DNA from 2 places in the Varunaivibrio sulfuroxidans genome. Region 1 is predicted to be linked to the other one. Evidence: predicted binding sites of a transcription regulator. Region 1 holds the regulator's gene; the other holds the start of a gene.
The links. Region 1 encodes LexA, which represses DNA repair genes until DNA is damaged. Its sites were predicted from a motif close to ATGTTCTANTTTGGTTC; they were not measured.
Positions count from the first base shown of each region.

Region 2: P3M64_RS07105 (S24 family peptidase) is a predicted target of LexA. The motif match lies at 1,092-1,108, and genes of this name have one in related genera.

Region 1 is NZ_CP119676.1:677,935-683,094, reverse strand. Features, by position in the region: gene P3M64_RS03110 (ComEC/Rec2 family competence protein) at 28-2,190, shown strand; gene lexA (transcriptional repressor LexA) at 2,403-3,143, opposite strand; gene P3M64_RS03100 (molybdopterin molybdotransferase MoeA) at 3,395-4,618, opposite strand; gene moaC (cyclic pyranopterin monophosphate synthase MoaC) at 4,638-5,114, opposite strand; gene trpC (indole-3-glycerol phosphate synthase TrpC) at 5,125-5,160, opposite strand, start outside.
Region 2 is NZ_CP119676.1:1,498,789-1,503,948, reverse strand. Features, by position in the region: gene P3M64_RS07120 (hypothetical protein) at 1-137, opposite strand, end outside; gene P3M64_RS07115 (hypothetical protein) at 280-678, opposite strand; gene P3M64_RS07110 (hypothetical protein) at 711-1,073, opposite strand; gene P3M64_RS07105 (S24 family peptidase) at 1,201-1,830, shown strand; gene P3M64_RS07100 (hypothetical protein) at 1,978-2,160, opposite strand; partial or broken gene P3M64_RS07095 (restriction endonuclease) at 2,290-2,648, opposite strand; gene P3M64_RS07090 (hypothetical protein) at 3,094-3,369, opposite strand; gene P3M64_RS07085 (hypothetical protein) at 3,442-3,762, shown strand; gene P3M64_RS07080 (gamma-glutamylcyclotransferase) at 3,837-4,409, opposite strand; gene P3M64_RS07075 (DUF2125 domain-containing protein) at 4,545-5,160, shown strand, end outside.

The sequences.
Region 1 (5,160 bases):
CGTCGAGGGGGGGATGTTTTTGTTTTTATGAGATTTTTTAGGATGTTAGGCGGATATTTTGAAAACAACCTATCCGCCGAAAGCGATCGTTGGATACTGTGGTTTCCCGTCGCCATGGGGGTGGGGATCGCCGGTTATTTTTCCTTGCCCGGCGAGCCTCCGTTTTGGGTCGGACCGGTTGCGCTGATTGTCTGTGCGGTGCTCGCTTTTCGTCTGCGCGACCGCGTGCTTCCCTTTGTCGCCGTTGTGTTTTTACTCGGCGCGGCGCTTGGTTTCAGTGCCGCCCAGGTGCGTACGAAGGCGGTTTCCTCGCCGGTTCTAGATCGCGCGTATGGGCCGGTTATCGTCTCGGGGCGGGTGCTGTCCGTCGAACTTTTGGGCAAGGTTCATAGGGTTGTCCTCGATCGGGTGCAAATCCCCGCTCTCGCGCCCCGCGATACGCCCGAGCGCGTGCGCATTCGCCTCAATGCACGAGGGCGTTCGGCGCAATCCGATGCGGGAGGAAAGAATAACCTCGTTATCGCGCCCGGTGTATGGATCGATGTCTTGGCGGTGTTGCGCCCGCCTTCCCCGCCGGTGGCCCCCGGCGCGTTCGATTTTCAGCGTCGGGCGTATTTTCAACGCCTGGGCGCGGTGGGGTACGGCTTGGGTCCGGCGCGCCTTTATCCGCCCCGTGACGAGACCTTTTCGTTTGCTTTTTTTGCCGCAGTTGAGCGCTTGCGTCAGAGGATTTCACAAACGGTTATCGCCCATATGGGCACCGACAGTGGCGCCATGGGGGCTGCCCTGATGACCGGAGAGCGGGGGAGCATCGCGCCCGAGGTGTTGACGGCGATGCGCGACTCGGGGCTGGCGCATCTTCTCGCCATATCTGGGCTGCATGTGGGTTTGGTCGCAGGACTTCTGTTTTCCGCAATTCGCTTGATCTTGGTGATGATTCCTGCGCTGTCGTTGCATCATGACGTCAAAAAATGGGCCGCTTTTCCGGCGCTTGGCGGGGCTTTTTTCTATGCGCTCCTGTCGGGCGGGGCGGTGCCGACCCAACGGGCGTTGGTGATGGTCACTCTGGTGTTTTGTGCGATCGTCTTCGACCGTCGGGCGCTTTCCCTACGCACCATTGCTTGGGCCGGTTTTATCATTTTGTTGATCGAACCGGAAAGTCTCTTGGGGGCCAGTTTTCAAATGTCCTTTGCGGCGGTGGTCGGGCTGATTTCTTTTTATGAGGCCGCGAATGAACGTTTGCGCCATCATCCGTCGCCGGCATGGGGATTTTTGGGGCGTGTCGGAGGTTTTTTTCTCGTGGTGGCGATGACGACCGTCGTTGCGGGACTGCTCACGGCGCCGCTGGCTGTTTTTCACTTTAACCGAATTGCGGATTATGGGGTGGCGGCGAACGTGCTCGCCGTTCCGCTGACGGCTTTTTGGGTGATGCCGTGGGCGATCGCCGCGTTTGTTTTAATGCCCTTCGGCGCCGAGCAGGTGGCGTTGGCGCCGATGGGGTGGGGGATCGACGCTATTATCGCCGTCGCCCGCGAAGTGGCGTCGTGGCCGGGGGCCGTGCATCTGATGGCGGCGCTGCCAATGGTGTCGTTGGCGGCCTTGACGCTGGGGGGATTGTGGTTGGCGTTATGGCGCACGCGTTGGCGCTGGTTGGCCGCCGGGCCGATCGGCGCCGCGCTCGTGCTGGCCATGACGGCGCGCCCGCCGGACGTATTAATCGACGGCTCGGCGCATTTGTTGGGTATTCGCGACACCAATGGCAGGTTTTATTTTTCGAATCTCAGGGCGCGCCGATTCGTGCGCCAATCTTGGTTGCGTCGAGCGGCCATGACAAAGATGGATGTGCGCCGCTGGGATGACGCCAAAAGTCGTGCGGAGGATCGCGCCGTCAAGCCACCGCCGATTTCCTGCGACGCCTTGGGGTGTTTGTACACCCATAGCGGTTGGCGGCTTTCCGTGGCCACCGACCCGATGGCGCTGGACGAGGATTGCCGGAACGCTGATGTCGTGGTCAGCCTTGAGGGCACCCCGAAAGACTGCGCCGCAGCGCTGGTAATTGACCGCAGCGACCTGCGGCGCGCGGGAACCCACGCTCTATGGATCACGCCCCAGGGTGTGCGGGTCGAGACCGTCAACGGCGCTCGGGGCGATCGTCCTTGGGTTTTGCGCCGCGGCGACGTGGGCCGTTAACGTCCGGGGGCATCGGGCGCGGCCAACGTCGAGGTGAAGCGAAGAGGGCTGTTCGCTCGGCGGTCATCGGGGCGTGCGCGCCGTCAAGCGCATCAAACGCAAGGCGCGCCCGGGACTAAAAAAGGAGGGGCGAGAAAAGAGAGCCGAGAAAGAGATTGAAGCCATCTTCCAAAGCCCTCCATATTCCAGTCGGGAATTCAGACCCTAATGCCCTAATATTGGCGGATCAGGCCCACCAGTTTGCCTTGAACCTTGACCCGGTTCGGACCGAATATTCGAGTTTCGTAGCGTTTGTTCGCGGGTTCCAAGGCGATCGAGGCCCCTTTGCGGCGAAAGCGCTTTAACGTCACTTCCTGATCGTCAACCAGGGCGACTACGATGGCGCCGTTTTCGGCCTGATCGGCGCGCTGAATGATTATCGTATCACCGTCCTGAATGCCGGCGTCGATCATCGAGTCGCCATCCACTTCGAGGGCGTAATGTTCCCCGGAACCGACCATGGATTGGGGAATGTGCACCGTATTTTCCGGATCGCGGATGGCTTCGATGGGAATGCCCGCCGCGATCCGCCCATACAGGGGCAATTCGATGGCGTCGCCGGTGCGCGCCTGAGGAGAGCGGGCGCCGGGAATTTGAAAATCTCCGCGGATCACGTTGGGCGAGAACGACGTGCCGCCCTTGGCGGTTCCCTGAGTGGGAAGGGGCGCGCGAGGTATGCGCGTGGCCGTGTCTTCAAGATTTTCGGGGAGTTTGAGGACCTCGAGCGCGCGCGCGCGATGAGGGAGACGGCGTACGAAACCGCGTTCCTCCAGGGCGCTGATCAGTCGGTGGATACCCGACTTCGACGCCAGTCCCAGGGCGTCCTTCATCTCGTCATAGGAAGGCGAAACCCCGGAGGTCTTAAGGCCTTTGTCTATCAGAAGCAAAAGATCGTATTGTTTGCGCGTCAGCATCTCAAAATTCCCATTGCCCTTCGCGGAAGCGTCCTACCCGAGTGCTCAAATTCCATTTCCGTGAAGGTTGGGTTTTTGTCGGCGCTGAGCAAAGCGGGCACAATCTAAAACAGGCACAATCTAAAACGGACAAGAACAAAACAAAAACATCTTTATATGTTCTATGTTGGTTCTCGCCGAATGTCAAGGGGATGCGCGCCGCCTTCTTTCCCCATGGAAGGTCTTGGGTCGTGGGCGGAATACGATGCGCCTCAGGCCTCGCGTATAACGATGATTTTGACACGATCGCCTTTTTGTGCGGACGGGGCGAAGGGGGAACGCACGATCAAGGCGTCGGCTTGGGCGAAACGCGCCAGCATGGCGCTGTCCTGCTTGGTGAAGGGATGGGCGACAAGAGCGCCCTGCGCATCGCGGGACAACGACGCCCGCAGGTAATCCTGGCGTTGATCGTTTTCGCCCAGGGGCGCGCCGAGGACGGCGTCGTTGGGGGTGGCGGCGTTTCGCGTGAGGGGCGTATCCATCCCCATCATGGTCTGCATGGCCGGTTTCAGGAACACGGCGGAGCTTACCCCGACGGAGACGGGATTGCCGGGAAGTCCGAGCACCGCCGTATGTCCAAGATGGCCAAAAATCAGAGGCTTTCCGGGGCGCATGGCGACTTTGTAAAAACCCATATCGATGCCTTCGTCACCCAAAACCTTGCGCACCAGATCGTAGTCGCCGACCGATGCGCCGCCGATGGTGATCAGGAGATCGGCCCCGCGTGCGGCGTCGAGCAGGGCATGCAGCGAGGTTTCGTCGTCGCGGGCGATTCCCAGATTAAGCGCGACGCCGCCCCATTGTTCGATGAACCCCTGGAGCAGAAGGGAATTGGAACTGATGATCTGATTGGCGCCCAGCGGGTCGCCCGGCATGACGACCTCGTTCCCGGTGGCGACGATGGCGATTCGGGGTTTGCGCACGACGGACAGCCACGGCGCGTTCATCGCTGCGGCAAGGCCCAACTCGCGTGGTCCCATGCGGGTTCCCGCCTTAAGGAGAATATCGCCCTCGTTGAAATCGAGGCCGCGTTTGCGCACGAATCGCCCTGGGGTCGAGACTTCCTTGATCACGACACTGTCGCCCTCGGTTTCTGTCACTTCCTGGATGACAATGGCGTCGGCGCCTTCGGGCAGGGGGGCGCCGGTGAAAATACGCACGGTCTCGCCTGCGCCGATCTTGCCGGCGAAATGTCCTCCCGCCGCGGCCTCGCCGATTCGTGTCAGCGTTACGGGAACATGCGCGACGTCCTGGGCGCGCACGGCGTAGCCATCCATCGACGAGACGTCGGCGAACGGTTGGGTCAGGCGGGCGGTAACATCTCGGGCGAGGACGCGGCCCAGGGCCTGAGGTAGCGTGACGTGTTCGCCCGCCAGGCGGGGCATGCCCGACAGAATCATTTCCATGGCCTCGGCGACGCTGATCATGGTTTTCATAAGCGGTTCCGTTTATCCGTTAATTGGCGTTGAATTCGCCGGACTTGCCTCCGGCTTTGTGGATAAGGCGGACGTCGCCGATACGCATCGCGCGGTCTACCGCCTTGCACATGTCGTAAACGGTCAGCGCGGCGATGGAAACGGCGGTGAGGGCCTCCATTTCGACTCCGGTGCGCCCCTTCAATTTGCAGGTGGCGGTGATCTCGATGGCGGTATTATCCGCATCGCAGACGAGTTCGACCTTGACCGACGTCAACGCCAGGGGGTGGCACAGCGGGATCAGGTCGGGGGTTTTTTTCGCCCCCATAACTCCGGCCAATTGGGCGACGCCAAGCACGTCGCCTTTTTTAATGCCGCCCGCCACGATCTTGGCCAGGGTTTCGGGCTGCATGAAAACCGTTCCCTTGGCGGTCGCCGTGCGTTCGGTGACGTCTTTTTGCGAGACGTCAACCATGACGGCGTTGCCTTCGGAATCGAAATGCGTGAATTCGGCCATTGTGATGTCCTTAAGCGCCGCCGTCTTGGGAGGCGTGTTTCGGGGC
Region 2 (5,160 bases), 820 kb from region 1:
CCCATCCGTCCCCGGCGGGCGCGTTCGATTACATTTAATCGGCGTTGTTGTTTGGTGGCGGAATTCGCGGCGGCGGGATCGGGGGCCACAGGCGGTGGCGGTGGCGGTGGCGGTGGGGCAGATAAAAATCCTCCCATGGCGATGCTCCTTCTCTCGTTTTTCTTGGCGTTCTCGGCATAAAAAAGGCCGCCGAGGGTATCGGCGGCCTCGGGACGCAGTTGTCCCGTTCGTTAATGTGATTTATAGCCTATTAATTTTCAAAAGTAAAGGATTTTATTCTTAATAAGTATTTTTTTGTGTCCGCGCGCCCCGAATGTGGCGATACAAGGCCCACGGGGTCCATACCCATCGGTGGTGAATGCCTAAGACTCTTTTTACCGCTTCGACACAGGTATACGGTCTCCAGGGGGCGGCGGTGGGCGGCGCCGCGATGACGGCATAAGGGACGACGCGAAAGCCATGGCGGCGATAAGCGTTTGCCAGATCCCCCGCCTCGCGACGTTCCAGCCAGGCCAATTCGGTCTGATGAGACAAGGGGTTGACCACCACCCATCCGCCAGCCCGTTCAACCAGAACGAAACAGTGGCGGAACCCAGGCTTGAGCATTCGCAACCAGGGCAACGCGGTGTCGCCACCGAACACGACCAGGGCGCGACCGCCGAAGGGGGGGGCGGTCATAGATTCGTCGCAACTTTTTCCGAGCCCCGGTTTCACCCCACAATTCCCTTTTCTTTCAAAATGATGGATAAATGATTCATGGCGTCACGCCAGAGCGTCAAGGAAACGGTCTCGCAAGCCACCCGATAATCTGGCGGGCGGTCTTCCATCCCAAATTTCGCGAGAACCTTAAGGTGATCGCGACGCACCACACGACGGCGATACAGCGTCATCACCGCGCAATAAATATCGTCGGGTTCGCATGGGCGCGCCATTACCGCGGAGCGGCATAACCGCGCCCCGTCCCGTCGCGCCTTCTGGGCGCGAACGAACCACATCCAGGCTTCCTCGGCGCTGGCGAACGGCGTTATGGTACGGGCGTCACCGCGCGCCGGCGTAAAACGTTTTTTTCTCATACCCCCCCCTTTTTTTGAGAACAAAACAAGAACATCTTATGTGTGCATGATAACGGCGCTGGGATCAAGAAAATTGTGTGTATATTTTCCTAGTGCAGTGGGCGCATTTTCATAAGATAATGTTCCCATGCTTAATCATGCGCACATTTGGGACGCTATCGACCGTCTCGCCCGCGACCACGGTTTTTCGCCGTCCGGGCTGGCGCGCAAGTCCGGCCTCGACCCGACCACCTTCAACAAGTCGAAGCGTGTCACCCGCGAGGGAAAGTTACGCTGGCCGAGTACGGAAAGCATCGCTAAGATTTTGGGCGCGACAGGGGCCAGCCTCGGCGATTTTCTCGCCTACATCGAAGGCGGCGCCCGTGAGGGCGAGCGCCCTATCCCAATCCTCGGCATGGCCCAGGCGGGATCCAAGGGCTACTTCGACGACGCCGGCTATCCGGTGGGTACGGGGTGGGATGAGGTGCCGACGCCGTTCGTCACCGACGAACATGCCTACGCCCTGGAAATTTCCGGCGACAGCATGAACCCGGTGTATCGTGACGGCGACATTGTGATCGTTTCACCCTCGTCGGGCATCCGCCGGGGTGATCGCGTCGTTCTGCGCACCAAGGACGGCGAGGTGATGGCTAAACAACTGCGCCGTAAAACCGCCAACCGCATCGAACTGCAATCGCTCAATCCCGATTACGAAGACCGTACCTTGGAGATGTCCCAGGTCGATTGGATCGCCCGTATCATTTGGGCTCAGCAATAAGCGGAGCATGCATACGAGCTCGCGGAAACCAAACGCGACCATAAAAATTCAGACCGCGCCGAGCAGGTAGCTTTGCAAATAGGACGGGTTCCTTGGTGGCTTAAGGGCTGCATCGTACGCCAAGTTCGAGGGGGTGACGCATGCCGGTTAATTTGGCGAGGAGGAATTCAGGGTGTCGATCAGCATGCCAAGGTCGTCGAAGGCGTCTATCTTACCCTCGAAATAATTTTTGAGCAGAGCGCCATAGAGACAGGTGTGGGAGATATATCGTCGTAAGACGTAACGCCAACCCGGGAAAATAAACAGCGGAACCGCATTCCCTAAGTGCATAAGATAAAACGGTTTTCTCCCCTTCGCAAGGGGATGGATGGGGTTGTCTTACGTTGGCGGGAGGGGCGGTTCGAGGGCGGAAAAGCCAAAACAGTTGCACTGCGGGTAGCAAAATCTGCCAAATACCGGCTATTCAAAAAACTCTTCGTCCACCTTTTTCAGGTGCAATGTTTCCTCGTCTCGGCAGCCGACGTTATATTGAAACATCAGTTTTGCGAGTTGTTGACCATCGATCAACACGATGCGCATGCCAAGGTCTTTGGCGGTCTGTCTGGCCGAAGGGCTAAAGTCCGAGGTCGTAAGGTAATGCCCCCGAAAAAGTCGCGGATGTCACCCGCCCCGATATTGTTTCCCTCAGCATACCGTTTGGCCTGAACGTAAATCTGATCGACGCCCAACGGGTCTTGATCGACAACGCCGTCGACGCCGTTGTCCCCCGATTGTCCCAACGCCCGCGCGGCGTCTTCGGACGTGCCGCCGTACCCCATGGCAAGCAGGAGGTTGACGATCAAATGTTCAAAAAATTGCGGGGACGCCTCCCGGACACGATCCAACAGATCGGACGCCAGTGAAACGTTGATTTTGCGGTGTGCCGCCCTCAAAACCTCGTCCGGGGTGGCGTCGGACTGGTCGTCCCCATCGGTCGGCGCGTCGTCTTCGTCATCGGAATCGTCCGGCGCGTCGGTTTTGGGGTCTTCATCGGGCGTTGCTTCGCCTTCGGCTTCTTCGGGTGCAGCATCTTCGCTGTCCGCCAGAAGTCCGGCGAGTTTATCGGCGGCCTGAGAAACGCTCAGATCGCCGTCGTTCTCGCCAGTCCCATCGGGGGTGTTGGCTTCGTCTTCCATGAAAATAAACTCCATCTAAGGGAAGGTGGGCGTCTCGCGACGCTCGGTCTAAGGGAAGGTGGGCGTCTCGCGACGCTCGGTATCGGCGTCAAAAGAACGGGCGTTTGCCGCTCTTTAAATCGCCAAGCTCTTTACGCGACAGTTTTCCCATCTCGATTTGAATTTTAAGATGCCCCGCGACATTGCGCACGACCTTGATCGCCTCGACAAGGCGATAACGGCCCAGATCGTCGCCCGGCTCGCAGGCCATCAACTGTTCGCCGTATTCGGCCTCGATGGCGGTGAAATAATCCCGGACGTCGGCCATGATCCGCCGCGCGGTGTCGGCGCGGTCGATCGCATCGTTAAGCCGGGTCTCGTCCATCGCGGGTGTTCCTCTTATGTTCCTGAATTTCGCGCCTTGGTTTTAAGATCGCCCTGGGATAGCATTGCCGTCATGAAATACATCATCCCCCTGCTGATCGTCCTTTCCGGCTGCGCCACGCAGGCGCAAAAGCCGACCGTGTATAGTAAGAATACATTTGCCATAGGAAAAATTTATTTTAAGTGCATAAAGGCGAATTTAAACCCGTCACACAAAAACGAGGAAATGGTCGTCACAATCGATTATGCGATAAGCCAATGCCAAAGTTCCGAAGCGATGTTGGCGCTGTCACTCATGAAGGACGCTAAAAATAAGGATCCCAATGCCGGACTATCCGCGGCGAGAATGGTGGGTCGTTTTTTGGGTACGTACGCACTAACAAAAAATCAATAAAGTCCACCCAGTCCCCCACTATAATTGTCGAATCCTCCGCGTGAACTGGGGGAGGCGGGCGGACCGGCGTGACCCTAACTTGGGTCGGGTGGGCGCGGCGGGTTTGCCATTTTGCGGGCGCGGCGCAGGACGTCTTTCAAGGCGAGGTCGGAGATACCGATTTTTTGAAGGTGGCGGCAGGTATTCTCGACGTATTCGAGGCTGCTGCCCATTTGGCCGTGGCCTTGGGCGATGTAGCATGCCGCCTGATCGGGCGTTAATTTTCCGGCGTATTGTTCGTGGTCGTGGCGCGCGACGAAGGTATAGGCGCGCACGGCGCGTCCATCGTCAAGGCGAACCCTGAAAACTTTCGGGCAGTAGACCTTGGTGACTTGTTCGCGTTCGTCCAGGTAGGCTAGGGTTTGCGCGATCTGTGCGGGGGCGATGCGAAAGGCGATGCCACGCGCCGAACCGCCCCGGTCCAGCCCCATCACTAATCCCGGATGTTCCGGCGTCCCGCGATAGACGGTGGAGCGGACGCACAGGCAACGATGATAGCCGTAAAGCCAGGCCGGCTGTCTCTCCTCGAAATCGAAGCCGGGTCGCCACATCAAGGAGCCGTATCCGAAAACCCAGAAGTTCCGGGAGGTGGGGAGGTGTCTGTCCATGGTTCCCTTAAGCAATGTCGAAAGGAAAAGAATGTACCGCGCGCGCGCAGATGCTACCCTCTCGCGCGGCGACGGACAATGTCTTATCCGCGCCCGACGCCGTCCCCGGGAACCGATCCGCGCGTATGGAGAACCATGGCTTATCGCAATACTCGACATGACGGAAACGACGCGCCTCATCTTCGGGCGTTGAACTACAGGCCGCCTCGCACGCTGCGGATCATCCGCGTCGGGCTGGGGACGATTATCGCGGGCGCGGTGATCGTCCTGGCGTGGACCGGATTTTGGTTCGTGATGGCGTTCCAGTTGCGCGGCGACTTCGAGACCTGGGTCGCGCACCAACGCGCCAAGGCCGTTGTCGTCGGGTTTCGGCGCTTCGAGATCGGCGGATACCCGTTTCACATTCGTCTGAACGTCATGGATCCCACCGTGAGCGATACGGGCGTCACCGTTCCGTGGGCCTGGTCGGGGGACGGGATCGTCGTCCAGGCGCGTCCCTGGCGCCCCGGACGCTTGAGCATTTTCGCATCGGGCAGACAACGGGTGACGGTGGGAACGGGACCCGATCGCGTGACCTATTCGGGCGGCGCTAGAGTCGCCGAAGTCCATGTCACTCTGGGCGCGAACGTTTCGACGGGATGGCCGCTTCGGGTGCGGGTGCGTATCTCGGAGTTACGCTTACTTTCGCCGACGCCGGGGCGTGGGGTGACGGTGGGGGATGTCTTTTTCGCCTATGACAACTTCGATATTC